DNA from 2 places in the Arthrobacter sp. yr096 genome. Region 1 is predicted to be linked to the other one. Evidence: riboswitches for the same ligand, from Rfam matches in the RefSeq annotation. Region 1 holds a riboswitch; the other holds the start of a gene.

Region 1 (7,288 bases):
GCTGGAGCACATGCAGGCCATCCACACCGATACGCTGCTGGGTCCTTGGCCGCTGTTCCGCTCGCTCCTCGCCGGCCTGGACGCTGACGATCTGTCCCCGGAAGCCAAAGAGCTGCGCGCCCCACTGCTGCGCTGGGATGGCCGGATGGACGCCGCCAGCCGGGAGGCCGCCGTCTTCGCCGCATGGCGGGGTGCACTGGTCCAACGGATCGCCCGGCATTCCGCTCTTGCACCACTGGCCGAACCCACCGGATACTCCCCCTTGTTCGGACCTTGGTTGTCCGTGGCTTCACGGATCGGATTTGCACTGGAGACGCTGCTGGCGCGCGGCCCGGAACTTGGCATCAGCGTCTCCGTGGAAGCCGCAGCGGCCTTGGAGGTGGTGGCGCTGGAGGAAGCCCTCCTCGACGGAGCCACTTGGGCGGACCGGCACCAGCTCCTGGCCGTTCACGTCCTCCCGGGCAGCCTGGCCGATGCAGCACCCACTGCCGGCCTGAGTGGAGATACCGGATGCGTGCTCTGCACCGAAAGCCTTCCCGGCGTGGATGACCGAAGTTTCCGCGGCCCCGTGGCGCGCTATGTCTGGGACCTGTCGGACGTGCGCAACAGCCGCTGGATCGTCCCCTTCGGTGCGGCCGGAAGGCCCGGACACCAGCATTTCTCCGACCAACTGCCGCTCTGGACCGCGGGGCAGCTTGCCTCTGTGGTCACGGATTGGTCCGTTCTGATCAAAGACACCCCGTAGTACATCCCGTTCGCAGTACCAGTCCCCGAAGGAAACCATGACTACCACCACCCAGGACTTCTCTGTCCGCACCACCGTCTACTCGGAAGAACTCGAAAGCTGGGGTGCCTTGCGTATAGTGCCGCTGATCCCCAGCGAGGACATAGGCCTCATCTATGAGTGGGTCACCCAGCCTCGCGCCAAGTTCTGGGGAATGACAGAGCATTCCCGCGAGCACGTCCAGGAGATCTACGAATTCCTTGACTCACTGGAGACCCACCACGCGTTCTTGGTGGTGCTCGATGGTGAGCCGCTGGCGCTGTTCCAGACCTATGAGCCGCTGCACGATCCCGTGGGCGAGGCATACCCGGCCCGCGAAGAAGATATCGGTATGCACCTCCTGTTGGCTCCAGCCACCCGGCCCATCCCGCACTTCACACCGAAGCTCGCAACATCGCTGATCAAATACATGTTCTCCCTGCCGGGCAAGGACCGGATTGTGGTGGAACCGGATTCCCGCAACGCCAAAGCACTCCGTCGCCTGGAGGCAACCTGCTTTGAGTTGGGACCCATCATTCAACTTGCCGAAAAAGAAGCCCAGCTGGGGTTCCTGACGCGGGCAGGATTCGACGAGATCCAGGAGCAGCGGGCCGTCTGAGCCCACCTCACGCACGGAGGCGAAGTGCCGCCGGCGGCCCCCAACGCTACCGGCGGCACGTCTTGGTGCCCAGCTCTTGGCGCAGGAGCGCTAGCGCCAGACGAAGCTCCAGGTCCCGGCGCCCACGGCCGTCAGGACGGCACCGGCTGCGATGAGCAAACCTCCAAGGACCACCCAGGCATCCAGCAGCGAGTACGTGGATTCGCGCGCCCACGTGCGTCGACCGCCGCCGAAACCGCGCGCTTCCATGGTCACTGCCAGTCGCGATGCCCTCCGAACAGCCTGAACCAGAAGCCCGAAACTCTGGCCGAGCGTAGCCTTCAGCCTCTGGAACGGGTTGCCTTGGGATCCCACCCCCCGGGCACGGCGTGCCATGCCGATGGTCTGCCACTCTTCGGCCATGAGGCCCACCAACCGCATGGCGGCCAGGGAACCCAGGACAAACCGGTGCGGCAGCTTGGCCTTCTGCGCCAGGGCATCAGCCAAATCGGTGGGATCAGTGCAGGTCATCAGGAGGATCGCCGGGAGGGCGATCGCCAAGCCGCGCAGCATGAAACCCAGCCCCAGCTCAAGGGAGCCTTCGCTGATGGACCAGAGGCCGACGTCGAGCAGCACAGCGCCGCTGTCCGCCGCCACGATCGCCGTGCTCCAGCCGCCGATCGCCGCCGCGATGATCAGCGGCCACGCACGCTGCCACAGCAGCCGAAGGGTGAGACCGGCCAGCGGGAACAGGGCCAGCTCGGCAACAATCGCGGTGGATGCGGAGACCCAATCGATGGACAGGGCCAGCACCAGCGATATGAGGAAGACGGCCACAAACTTCGCCAAGGGGTTGGCTTTGGTCAGCAGGGCATGGTTTCCGCCGAGGTTCAGTTGGTTCCTCACACGGCACCTGCTTCCTGGCGGTCCGGCTGGGCCCGGGCTGCTGGATCCAACCGCAGCTCAGTCCCGCCAAGCACAGCGCTGAATTCCTGGTCGTGGGTCACAGAGACCACGGCCGTTCCGGCGTCCAGGAGCTCTGACAAGAACGAGGCCAACTCTGCCCAGGTGTTGGCATCCTGGCCGAACGTTGGTTCGTCAAGGACAAGGATTTTGGGATGCGCGGCGAGCACCGTGGCTACAGACAACCGACGTTTCTCACCACCGGACAGGGTGTAAGGGTTGGCATCCACAAGGTGGGTGAGCCGCAGCCGCTCCAGGAGCTCGTCCACGCGTTCTCCGCCGTGGCCAAGATGCTTCGGACCAAACATGAGCTCGTCCAGGACCTTGCCCGTGACGAACTGGTGCTCCGGCTCCTGGAAAACGGTTCCGATCCGGGAAATCAGCTGATCTGCTTTCCATCTGAACGGGTCAATGCCCGCACCTTCTGAAAGCTCGACGGCGGCGCTCACCTTTCCGTCCACCGGCGCCAGAAGGCCAGCCAACGTGAGCGCGAACGTGGACTTCCCAGCACCATTCGGACCCGTAATGGTCAGCGCCTGGCCTGCCCTGACCTGTGCACTGATACCCGTTTGAACAGGAATCGGCGGGATGGTCTTGAAGCCCTTCCTGCGCGGCTTCTCCCGCGAAACCGACAGGTCCTGGGCCGCCAGGAGGAGTTGCGCCGCAGGGGTTTCGTTGCTGCGCCTGCGTGTTGCAGGGACGTATCCGGGAACCCAAACACCGGCTGCCATCAACATGCTGCGGGCCTCGGACAGCACTTTGTCCGGCGGGCCGTCCAAGAGGACACCAGTGCCTGAGCCTGTGCCCGATCCTGATCCTGCGCCTGCCGAGCCCGGCTGCAGGACCACAATCCTGTCCACTACGTCCTTCCACACGGACACCCGGTGCTCAACCACCACCAGCGTGGCGCCCGTCTTGTCCAGGCACCGGTTCACGGCATCGCGGACTTCCAGCACGCCTGCAGGATCGAGGTTGGCTGTGGGCTCGTCCAGGAGGATCAGCCCCGGCCGCATCGCCAGGATGCCGGCAAGGGCAAGGCGCTGCTTCTGGCCGCCGGAGAGTGCCGCCGTCGGGTGATCCAGCGCCAAACCTCCGCCAGCCGCCGTACGCAACCCAACGTCGTCGAGCGCTTCATGGACGCGGGCCCAGATCTCGTCCCGCGGCACGGCCAGGTTCTCGGCGCCGAAGGCGACGTCGTCACCCACACGTGAGAGGACCACCTGGGTTTCGGGGTCCTGCTGCATCAGGCCGGCGCGGCCACGCTGCTCGCGGGGAGTAGCGCCGTCGATCAGCAGGGAGCCTGTCTCGTCGGAGTCGTCTTCCTCGTCTCCCAGCACGCCCGCCAAGGCATGCAGGAGCGTCGACTTGCCGGCACCCGAAGGACCCAGCAACAACACCCGTTCGCCGGGTTCGATCCGGAGGTCGAGGCCCTGAATGGCAGGCTGGACCCGGCCGGCATGCCGCCAACCCCAGCCCTCGGCTGAGATGGCGGCGGGCCTCACCGTGCCGCTCGTGGTGGACGGCATCAGCTGAAGACTGGCTCCGAAGCGGCCTTGCGCGACGCGAAGGAGCTCAGGACGCCTGTCTTCGCCAGACCACGGGTGGCGACCCAGGACAATGCGCCTGCGATGATCGCGCCGGAGATGGTGGTGAAGGTGATGTAGGCCAGCTTGTCGATTGCCTCGTAGGCGATGTTCCAGCCCCACGGCAGGAAGGAATCGTTAAGGCCGCAGAAGAGGCCCGCGCCCGCACCGGCAAGGAGTGCCGTGGGCAGGTTGAACTTCTTGTAGCGGAACGCGGCGAAGATGAGCTCTGCACCGAGGCCCTGGAGGATGCCGGAGATGAGCACCGTAGTGCCGTACTGCGAACCCATGATGAGCTCGCCGGTGGCAGCAACAGCCTCGCAGAACAAGGCTGCGCCGGGCTTACGGATAATAAGCATGCCCAGGACCGCCGGAATCATCCAGCCACCGGCAATCAGGCCGGTGAGCGGCGGATACGTCGCGTTCATGGGAATGGATACCAGCGCGGCACCCTGGGACCAGGCCCAGAAAATAACGCCGCCGGCGATGGCGATCAATGCCGCCACCACGATGTCTACTACGCGCCAGTTATAACTGGTCTTCTTCACGTTTACCGTGGTCATTTTTCTGCCTCCTGAGGTACAGGAGGGGAAAGTGCTACCCGGATATCCCAGCCGGCCTGCGCCGCCCGGATCCGGACACTCTGAGAAGCTCGACTCCCTTGCGCCGGTACTAACCGGATCAGGTTCGAGGGTCTGCGGCTGTCCGCACTCTCAGCGCCCTCGCGTCTCCTGCATCGCTGCAAGGTCCGACGGCGGCGCTCCCCTGTCGTTATCAATCTGCCCTGATGGGCGGGTTCAGTTTACACCTGCGGGCGTGGCGGGCGCTGCTGTCCAGTCACAATCGCTTTCCGGTGCTTGCCGGGGGCGTTGGGGGCACGTTGCCGGGCGCCTTGCCGGGCGCCTTGCAGGGCGCCTTGCGGGGCCCACATTGCGCCCCAAACCCACCCCCAACCACGCACACCAGACCCCACAACCCCATCGGCACGCGTTGCAGGGCCACTCTGCGCCCTAAACCCACCCCCAACCACGCACACCAGACCCCACAACCCCATTGGCGCACTTTGCAGGGCCCACACCGCACCCCAAACCCACCCCCAACCACGCACACCAGACCCCACAACCCAACAGCACACCGTGCAGGGCCCACACTGCACCCCAAACCCACCCCCACCCACGCACACAAGGCCCCACAACCCAACAGCACACCGTGCGGGGCCCACACTGCGCCCCAAACCCACCCCCACCCACGCACACAAGGCCCCACAACCCATCGTGGGCACCTTGCAGGGCCCACACCGCACCCCAAACCCACCCCCAACCACGCAGACCAGGCCCCACAACCGGACCTGAGAGAATGATCCAGCAGAATCCACGCGGCAAAGGGGCACATTTCTCATGACGGACCTACCCAAGCAGGAGTTTCCCAACCACACCCCTGTGGCGGAGCCGCGCCTTGCCGCCAGCGTAATCCTGCTTCGCGACGCTCCCGGGGGCCTCGAGGCCTTTGTCCAGCACAGGGTGAGCACCATGGACTTCGCCGCTGGAATGGTGGTGTTCCCGGGAGGCCGGGTGGATGCTGCTGACAAGTCCGGCTGGGACTACCCCACGGAACTGCTCCAACGCCACGTCGCCGACTGGCACCAGAGCTCCATCGGGGCGGACGCGAACGTTGCTGCAACGAGCGCCGGAACCGTGTTGGCGGCAGCAATCCGCGAAGTCAATGAGGAGGCCGGGCTGAGCATTGACGCCGACAACCTCCGTCCATGGGCCAACTGGATCACCCCCACGGACATGCCCAAGCGCTTCGACACCTACTTCTACGTCGCCAAGCCAGCCCCAAGGGCTGAACCCCAGCACCAGACCACTGAAGCCTGGAAATCATTGTGGATGCCGGTGGACGGAATTCTCGCTGCCGAGGCCGCCGGAACGCTGAAACTGATGCCGCCCACGTACTTCCTGCTGAAGGAAATCGCTGGGTTCACCTCAGTGGAAGCTGTCTGGTCCGCCCCGCACACGGTGGTTCCCGTCCTGGCGCCGGTGGGTTCCCTGGCCGCTTTTCTTAAGGAACGGGAAAGCCGCCGCTGACAATGCCGGCCAGCCTTTACAGCTAGGCTGGGCACATGAATCTCTTCCTCAAGCTACTGGGTACCGGAGTGAGCCTCGGAGCGGGCTTCGTCGGAACCAAACTCGTCAACAAAGGGTGGGAAAAAGCCACCGGCAACAAGCCACCCACAGGCAACGATGACATGGAGACGAGCCTTCGCTCGGCCCTGACCTTCGCATTGATTTCTGCGTTTGTGAGCACCCTTATCCAGGTCCTGGCCAACCGCGGAACGCAGCGCGCAATCGCCCGCTTCGCCAAATCCCAGGACATCGTCTAGGAAGCACCCGGACAACAGACAAGCGCGGGGCCACTGAGGTGGCCCCGCGCTTGTTTTGCTTCACCAGCCGTTCGGGTCGCACCAGCCGTTCGGGTCATGCAATCAGTTCAGCGATCGTCCCCGGGTTCTTGCCCCGCGGCCGCCCTCTGGACGACGGCCTCAAGTTCATCCTTGGTGAGCATCTCTCGGTGGCCGTGCTTGGTGCGGTAGGCGGAGCGGCCAACCATGTGGGCGGAGACGGGTGCCGTCAGCAGCTGGAAGATCCACGCCACCAGCAGGACCGGCCACACCCACCAGGTGCGCATCTGCAGACCGATGGCGGCGAGCATGAGGAACAGCCCAAGGACCTGCGGCTTGGTGGCAGCGTGCATGCGGCTCATGAGGTCAGGGAATCGAAGCAAACCGATGGCCGCTCCGAGGGACATCAAGGCACCTACCACCAGGAACACGGCTGTCACGGCATCAATGACGGCATCCACGCCCGTTGCGTCAGGACTCATTGTTCTGTTCCCTCCGCTCAGCAACGAACCGGGCAACCGTGACCGAGCCGATGAAGCCAATCACGGCCAGGGCTACCAGGAGCATGAGGTTGTTGAGGTGGTGGTTCAGCGCCATGTCAATCGCCAGTGCGGCGCCCAGGATGGCCAGCAGGACATCGGATGCCAGCACGCGGTCCAACAGGGATGGTCCGATGGCGATGCGAACAATCGCGCCTGCCGCAGCAAGGCTAAGGATCACTGCCGTGACAATAAGAACGATTTCCTTCACAGCGTTGCCCCTTCCATTCCGGGACGCTCTTCAGCTGTGAGCGCCTCGACTTCCTCGCGCGAGCCCATGATGCGGATCAGGCCCGCTTCAATGTTCTGGACTTCCTGACGGATCTTGTCGATGTCAGCTTCTTCGTAGATATTGAGCGCGTGCAGGTAGAGCGTGGACGTCGATCGGTCCACTTCCACCACCAGTGAGCCCGGGATCAGCGAGATGACATGACCTGTTGC
Region 2 (7,288 bases), on a different contig from region 1:
GTCCTCCTCAGGCGGGCGTTGGCCGATGACCCCAGGCTCGCCTCGCGGCTGGCTATGTGGGGCCGCCGTTTAGTGGGCGAAGCACTCACACAGGCGCAACGGGTTGGCATGGAACATCCCCGCCTGGGACCTACCCTCAAGAGCGGCGGAGATGCCCGGGCCGCCATCAAGAGGTTGACAGGAGAACTCGCCGAAAAGCATGGGCGACGAATGACCGGTCTGGGCTTGACGGTTTGACCAGCTGCAGGCTTGACGTTCGCTAGACCGCGTCCAGGGCTTGCAGCAGCGACTTGGCAGCCGCCGTCGGATCCGTTGCCTCAGTGATCGCGCGGACCACCACCACACGGCTGGCTCCGGCAGCTACCACCTTTTCTACGTTGCTGAGGTCAATGCCACCGATGGCGAACCAGGGAAGCGTAGTTTGGTTGGCGTTCTTGACCGCTTCTGCGGCAAATGTGACCAGGTCCAGTCCGACGGCGTCGCGGCCGGGTTTTGTGGGTGTTGCCCACACAGGACCTACGCAGAAGTAATCCAGTCCGTACTGGCCGGAAGAGGCAGCAATGGCAGCGTCAATCTGCGCAGGAGTGTGTGTTGAGAGCCCGATGCCGGTGCCGCCTGGCAGCAAGGTCCTGGCCGCTTCCAAGGGCAGGTCCATTTGACCGACGTGGAAGACCGGAGCCCCGGAAATACGGGCAACATCGGCCCGATCATTGACCGCCCAGAGCCGTCCGTGGCGCTCGGCGACGCTACGCAGAACCGCCAGCAGTTCCAATTCTTCGGCCGCTTCAATGGTCTTGTCACGGAGTTGGATGATGTCCACGCCGCCCTCGAACGCGGCATCCACAAAGTCTTCAAAATCGCCCTGCCGCTTGCGGGCATCGGTGCACAGGTAGAGGCGGGCTGAGGCGAGTGATTCAGGCTGGGTCATGGGAACCAGAGTAGTTCCTCTAAACTGGGCACGTACTGCGGGAGCCGCGACGTTCGTCATATGACTGTCCGGCTGAGAGGGCTTCAGCGCCGACCGCTTGACCTGATCCGGCTAGTACCGGCGTAGGGAAGGAATCCAATGGCAGGTCCCCGCCATACCAACCTCCAAGCAGATGTGGCCGTCATCGGCGGCGGCGTGATCGGGCTTGGCATAGCGCACGAGGCCCGACGAGTGGGTCGCTCCGTGGCCCTGATTGATCCCGCGCCGGCAAGCGGAGCAAGCTATGCGGCGGCCGGAATGCTGGCCCCGGTAAGTGAACTGCACTATCAGGAGGAAGACCTCCTCGAGCTGATGCTGGAATCCTCCCGTTTGTGGCCCTCGTTTACTGCCGGCCTCCCTCAGGGGTCTGAAGCCACCGGATACCGCACGACGCCGACCCTTGCGGTGGGTGCCGACGCGGCCGACCGCCGTGCGCTCGCAGACCTGAGGTCAGTACAGCTGGCAGCAGGATTGGGTGTGGAGCCCCTGGCCCTGCGCGAGGCGAGGGACCGCGAGCCCCTGCTCAGTCCCCAAATCTCCTGTGCTTTCGATATCCCCGCTGATCACCAAGTGGATCCGCGAAAATTGGCTGAATGCCTGTTGGCCGGCCTGGCACTCCACGCACCTGGCAGCACCACGTGGGTCCCCGGCGCAGAGAACGGGTTTGCCGTGACATCCCAGGCCCGCGGTTTGCTGTGGGAATCGGGAAGAGTCTCCGGCGTAGAACTTGAATCTGGTGCACCAGTGGCGGCAACCGAGACGGTTGTTGCCAACGGCCTCGGCGCAGCCAGCCTGGCTGGCCTGCCTGAAGGGCTCACGCTGCCCTTGCGTCCGGTGTACGGCGACATCCTCCGGCTCCGCGTCCCCGAACACCTCCGGCCCCTCGTCACCGCCACGGTGCGCGGCATGGTGCGTGGCGTCCCCGTCTACATCGTGCCCCGGGCAGACGGCACGGTGGTCATCGGAGCTACCCAGCGGGAGGACGGATTGTCCGCGTCGTCCAACGCAGTCTCAGCGGGAGGCGTTTACCAGCTCCTGCGCGATGCCCAAGTGCTGGTTCCGGCGGTGGCAGAGCTGGAACTGCTGGAGGCCACCGCCCGCGCCAGGCCCGGGACTCCGGACAACGCACCGTTGCTGGGACGCGTCGCCGCAACCAATGGCGACATTAACGGCTTGGTGATTGCTACTGGCTTCTTCCGTCACGGAGTCCTCTTGACACCCATCGCCGCAAGGATCGTGGGCGAACTGATCGGCGGTTCGACGGACCCCCGATGGGCTCCCTTCCGGCCCGGCCGTTTCGCAGGAGACGCGGCCACTCCCGACGACCTCATCCCAGTCCACGCTCCCAACAAGGAATCAGCATGAACATCAAACTCAATGGATCCGACCATTCAGTGCCGGACGACGCATCCGTCAGCACCCTCGTCAGTGCCATCACAGGCCGCATCCTGGACCCCCGCGGGCAGGCGGCCGACGGCGGCAAGTTGGGCGTCGCCGTCGCACGCAACTCCGAAGTAGTGCCGCGCAGCCAATGGTCTGCAACGGCGCTCGCCGACGGAGACGAACTCGAACTCGTTACAGCAGTCCAAGGAGGCTGAACAATGACAGCAGCAAACACTGAGGTCCGCACCGACGCATTGGTGATTGACGGCGTCGAATTCGGTTCCCGCCTGATCATGGGCACCGGAGGTGCGCCGAGTCTGGACGGGCTTGGCGCAGCGTTGCTTGCCTCGGGGACCGAACTCACCACCGTCGCCATGCGGCGCTATTCTCCGGCCGAAACGGGCTCGCTGTTCCAGCTTCTGGTGGACAACGGCATCCGGGTGCTGCCCAACACCGCTGGCTGTTTCACGGCCAAGGACGCGGTGATGACCGCGGAACTGGCCCGCGAAGCACTCGAGACGGATTGGGTGAAACTGGAAGTCATCGCGGACGAGCACACGCTCCTCCCGGATGCTGTGGAACTCGTAGACGCCACTGAGCAACTGGTGAACCGCGGATTCAAGGTCTTCGCCTACACCAACGACGATCCCGTGCTGGCGCTCCGTCTGGAGAACCTTGGCGCTGCCGCCGTCATGCCGCTCGGTTCACCCATTGGAACCGGCCTGGGCATCCTGAACCCGCACAACATTGAACTGATCGTGTCCAGGGCCTCCGTTCCTGTGGTTCTGGACGCCGGAATCGGGACAGCATCCGATGCCGCACTCGCCATGGAGCTTGGCTGCGACGCCGTTCTGTTGGCCACTGCCGTAACCCGTGCACAGAACCCGGTGCAGATGGGCCAAGCCTTCAAACACGCTGTGATCGCCGGTAGGCTGGCCAGGCAGGCAGGCCGGATTCCGCGGCGGGAGCACGCTTTGGCGTCGTCAGCCATGGAAGGCCGTGCAGAGTTCCTCTAGGCGCAGAGTTCCACTAGGCGCAGAGTTCCACTAGACAAGGAGCAGTCATGGCGGGCATCGGAGACCAACTGTCGCAAGCGGACATCGACGCCGCCCTGAAGGACCTCCCGGACTGGAAGTTTCAGGACGGCCTGGTGACCGTATATAAAAGTCCGACGGCGGCCGGCGCGCTGGAGTTCATCGCCGCCGTTGGCCGGATCGCCGAAGAACAAAACCACCATCCGGATCTGGAGTGGCGTTACAACAGGGTCTTTCTCCGTTATGTTTCCCACGACGCCGGACAAGCCATAACGCGGCGTGATGTCGACGCTGCAGTTTCCGTGAGCGTGGCCGCAGCCAGACTCGGTGCCGCCGCTGAACCGGGGCGCTATCCGGCGGCGTGAATGCCCTTAAAAGGCGATGACCACCACCCTGGGGGTGGTGGTCAACGCCTTTACTCTTTTAGAGCCTCAAAGCCTTGGTCAGCTCCGCAGTATCGTGCTTGGTGCGTGTCCGGCCCAGAAAGACTACAACGCCTGCGGCGGTGGCGGTCCCCAGTACGATCGGCAGGATCCAGGGGATCCAGGTCGCACCGGGCTGGTAGCCCAACCCGGCGCTGATGAAAGCGATCCAGCTGAGCACACCAACGGCCGCAGAGATCCCAGCAGGCAACGCGATCCCGTACTTACCGTGCCGCTTGTCGTTGGCCCACACAATAAAACCGGTAGCAATGGTAGCCAGAACCACCACGACGAGTGAAAGCATCAAGACTCCTTAGCGGACGTGAAGCGGGAAAGGCCTAGAGGGCGCCGAAACCCACGCGGCGGACTTCTTCAGCACCGATTTCCACGTAGCCCAGCACGTTGCCGGGAACGATGATCTGGCGGCCTTTCTCGTCCGTCAGGCGCAGTTCCGAGCCCTTGGACACAGCTTCGGCCACAATCTTGGCTACGGCGTCGGCGTCCAAAGAGGATTCGAGCACGATCTCACGGCCAACGTTCTGAATGCCGATCTTTACTTCCACAGCAAGGCCTCCAAGCCAATCAAGTGTTAAGTCAGTCCTCTATTTGTAGCCTAGGACTCTTTGGGGAATCGACTGATTCCGCGCCAAGCTAAACGATAGATCAGATCACTGGCCACATCGAGGTCAAGATTTCCATCCGTTTCAAGCCAATAACGGGCGCTGACCTGCGCCATTCCGGCCAGGCCGCGTCCCAAAAGCTGCGCCTCGAGCGGTGGCAACTTGGTGTCTTCGGCAATGACATGCGCCACCGCATCCGCGAACGTTTTGTTGAAAGTCTCCAAACGGGAGCTGACATCAGGATCATTAATGAGGTCCGATTCGAACACCAGGCGGTGGGCTTGATCGTCGTCAGCGATGAACCGGTAATAGGCGCGCATCACAGCCTTGACGCGTTCCTTGTTGTCCGTGGTGGAGTTCAATGCGCTGAGCATCAGCTCTGTCAGTGTGGCCAGATGGCTGTCCAGAAGGGCCATGTAGAGCTCGCGCTTGGAGGGGAAGTGTTGGTACAGCACGGGCTTGCTCACGTGGGCAGCCTCTGCGATTTCGTCCATGGCCGCGCCATGGAAACCGTTGGAGACGAAAACTTCCAACGCCGCATTCAGCAATTGTGCGCGGCGCTCGTCCCGCGGCAACCTTGGTGAACGCGTTGAACCAGTCCGTTCCTGCTTGGCTGGTGCCCCATCGTTTGCCCGTGTGCCGTCAGCCACAGTCTGCCGCCTTTCCTTTGCAGTTATGACCACTCTACCGGTGGGTAATATGACCGGGCGGCATCTGCAGGCATACATTGGGGTATGGCCTCAATTGTTGCTGCCCACACCGCTGCGCCCGCTGTCCTGCCGCCCCTCGTTGAACCTGCTGCCGAACTCACGCCGGCCGAGGTGGAGCGATACTCCCGGCATCTCATCATTCCGGAAATCGGCGCCGTGGGCCAACGCAGGCTTAAGAATGCGAAAGTCCTTGTCATAGGCGCAGGGGGGCTCGGTTCTCCTGCGTTGTTGTACCTGGCTGCTGCCGGGGTGGGGACCCTGGGCATTGTGGACGACGACGACGTGGACCTTACCAACCTCCAGCGCCAGGTCATCCACGGCGTGAAGGACGTGGGCACGCCAAAGATTGAGTCCGCCCGCAACGCCATCGCTGAGCTCAATCCCTTGGTGAACGTGGTCCTGCACAACGTGCGCCTCGACTCCTCGAACGCCCTGGACTTGTTTTCGCACTATGACCTCATCCTCGACGGCGCTGACAACTTTGCCACGCGATACCTCGTCAACGATGCCGCAGCCATTCTGGGGAAACCGTATGTGTGGGGCTCCATCTTCCGTTTTGACGGCCAGGTGAGTGTTTTCTGGGCCGAGCATGGCCCCACCTACAGGGATCTGTATCCGGAAGCTCCTCCCGCGGGATCCGTACCGTCCTGTGGTGAGGGCGGCGTCTTCGGCATGCTGTGCGCAGCGGTCGGATCACTCATGGTGACTGAGGCAGTGAAGCTGATTACCGGCGTCGGACGCTCTTTGCTGGGGCGCGTGGCGCTCTTTGACGCCCTGGGCGGCAGCTGGCGCGAGATCAAGGTATCCAAGGATCCGGAAGCCGACCCCATCACGGAGCTCACTGATTACGAGGCGTTTTGCGGTGTGACGCCCTTGGCGCCCACTGACCAGGACCACACTGTGTCCGCCAAGGAACTCGCCGGAATGCTGGCCGAGCGGGAAACGGGGGAGAGGGACTTCGAGCTGGTGGATGTCCGTGAATCGGGCGAGCACAGCATCGTGAGCATCGACGGTTCCGTCCTCATACCGCAAGGCAGGATCCTCTCCGGTGAAGCCTGGGTGGACTTGCCGCTGGACAAGGACATCATCTTCCACTGCAAGGCAGGCACGCGCTCCGCTGCTGTCCTGGAGGCGGCGCAGAAGGCAGGCTACAGCCGGGTCCGCCATCTCGACGGCGGTATTCTCGCCTGGGTCCGGGATGTAGAGCCGGAGAAGCCAATCTACTGAGTTCGTTGCTGCTTGGCCGGTGTGTCTGCGAAGCTCAACCATGAGTGAAATCACGGACACACCTCAGGAACCCCTCGGATCGGAATTCGGACACGGTTCCACGGCCATGGACGTTGTGTCCGGAGTTTACCTCTCTGGCAAGACGGCCATTGTGACTGGCGGATATTCAGGCCTCGGATTGGAGACAGTGCGCGCCCTGGTTTCAGCGGGAGCCAGGGTGACGGTTCCGGCCCGCAGACTGGAGCATGCCAAGGCTGTTCTGGCGGAAGCCGGGTTGGAAAACGAGGTAGAGACTGACCGCCTGGACCTGGCAGACCAGGACAGTGTGAAGGACTTTGCGGCACGCTTTCTTGCCGGGCATGACACCCTGGACATCTTGATCAACAACGCAGCGATTATGGCAAGCCCGGAGCAGCGCGTGGGGCCAGGGTGGGAAGCGCAGTTCGCCACCAACCATCTGGGGCACTACACGCTGGTCAACGTTCTCTGGCCCGCCCTGGTGGCTTCCGGGGACGCCCGCGTTGTCTCCCTGTCTTCCACTGGACACAAGCTGTCACCTCTCCGGTTCGACGACGTCGACTTCGCTTCCGGCTACGACAAGTGGCGCGCCTATGGCCAGGCCAAAACCGCCAATTCGCTCTTCGCCGTCGAGCTGGACCGGCTGGGCAGGGAGTTCGGCGTGCGGGCCTTTGCAGTTCACCCCGGCGGCATCATGACCGAACTGCAAAGGCACTTGCCCAGGGAGGAAATGGTGGCCGCCGGCTGGATGGACGCCGAAGGCAATCTTCGTGAGGGGTTCAAGACACCGGAACAAGGGGCTGCAACGTCGGTGTGGGCAGCGACGTCCAAAGCGCTGGAGGGCAAGGGCGGTGTTTACTGCGAGGACTGCGATGTAGCCCATCCCACGGATAAGGAATCACCACTG

Evidence for each region. A riboswitch is a leader RNA that binds a small molecule or an ion and turns the genes downstream of it on or off. The one in region 1 is predicted to bind thiamine pyrophosphate.
Region 2: another riboswitch for thiamine pyrophosphate. It lies ahead of thiO (glycine oxidase ThiO); the one in region 1 lies ahead of BMY91_RS13725 (ECF transporter S component).

What each region holds. Positions count from the first base shown of each region.
Region 1 covers NZ_FNYI01000005.1:88,149-95,436, reverse strand. The annotation lists gene BMY91_RS13745 (penicillin acylase family protein) at 1-745, shown strand, start outside; gene BMY91_RS13740 (GNAT family N-acetyltransferase) at 783-1,382, shown strand; gene BMY91_RS13735 (energy-coupling factor transporter transmembrane component T family protein) at 1,473-2,267, opposite strand; gene BMY91_RS13730 (ABC transporter ATP-binding protein) at 2,264-3,850, opposite strand; gene BMY91_RS13725 (ECF transporter S component) at 3,850-4,470, opposite strand; TPP riboswitch at 4,548-4,684, opposite strand; gene BMY91_RS13720 (NUDIX hydrolase) at 5,305-5,994, shown strand; gene BMY91_RS13715 (DUF4235 domain-containing protein) at 6,030-6,290, shown strand; gene mnhG (monovalent cation/H(+) antiporter subunit G) at 6,398-6,790, opposite strand; gene BMY91_RS13705 (MrpF/PhaF family protein) at 6,780-7,058, opposite strand; gene BMY91_RS13700 (Na+/H+ antiporter subunit E) at 7,055-7,288, opposite strand, start outside.
Region 2 covers NZ_FNYI01000001.1:672,962-680,249, forward strand. The annotation lists gene BMY91_RS03210 (ferritin-like fold-containing protein) at 1-237, shown strand, start outside; gene thiE (thiamine phosphate synthase) at 260-928, opposite strand; TPP riboswitch at 956-1,074, shown strand; gene thiO (glycine oxidase ThiO) at 1,067-2,332, shown strand; gene thiS (sulfur carrier protein ThiS) at 2,329-2,565, shown strand; gene BMY91_RS03230 (thiazole synthase) at 2,569-3,366, shown strand; gene BMY91_RS03235 (4a-hydroxytetrahydrobiopterin dehydratase) at 3,414-3,749, shown strand; gene BMY91_RS03240 (cytochrome c-type biogenesis protein) at 3,808-4,110, opposite strand; gene BMY91_RS03245 (DUF3107 domain-containing protein) at 4,145-4,369, opposite strand; gene BMY91_RS03250 (TetR/AcrR family transcriptional regulator) at 4,420-5,154, opposite strand; gene moeB (molybdopterin-synthase adenylyltransferase MoeB) at 5,161-6,363, shown strand; gene BMY91_RS03260 (SDR family NAD(P)-dependent oxidoreductase) at 6,404-7,288, shown strand, end outside.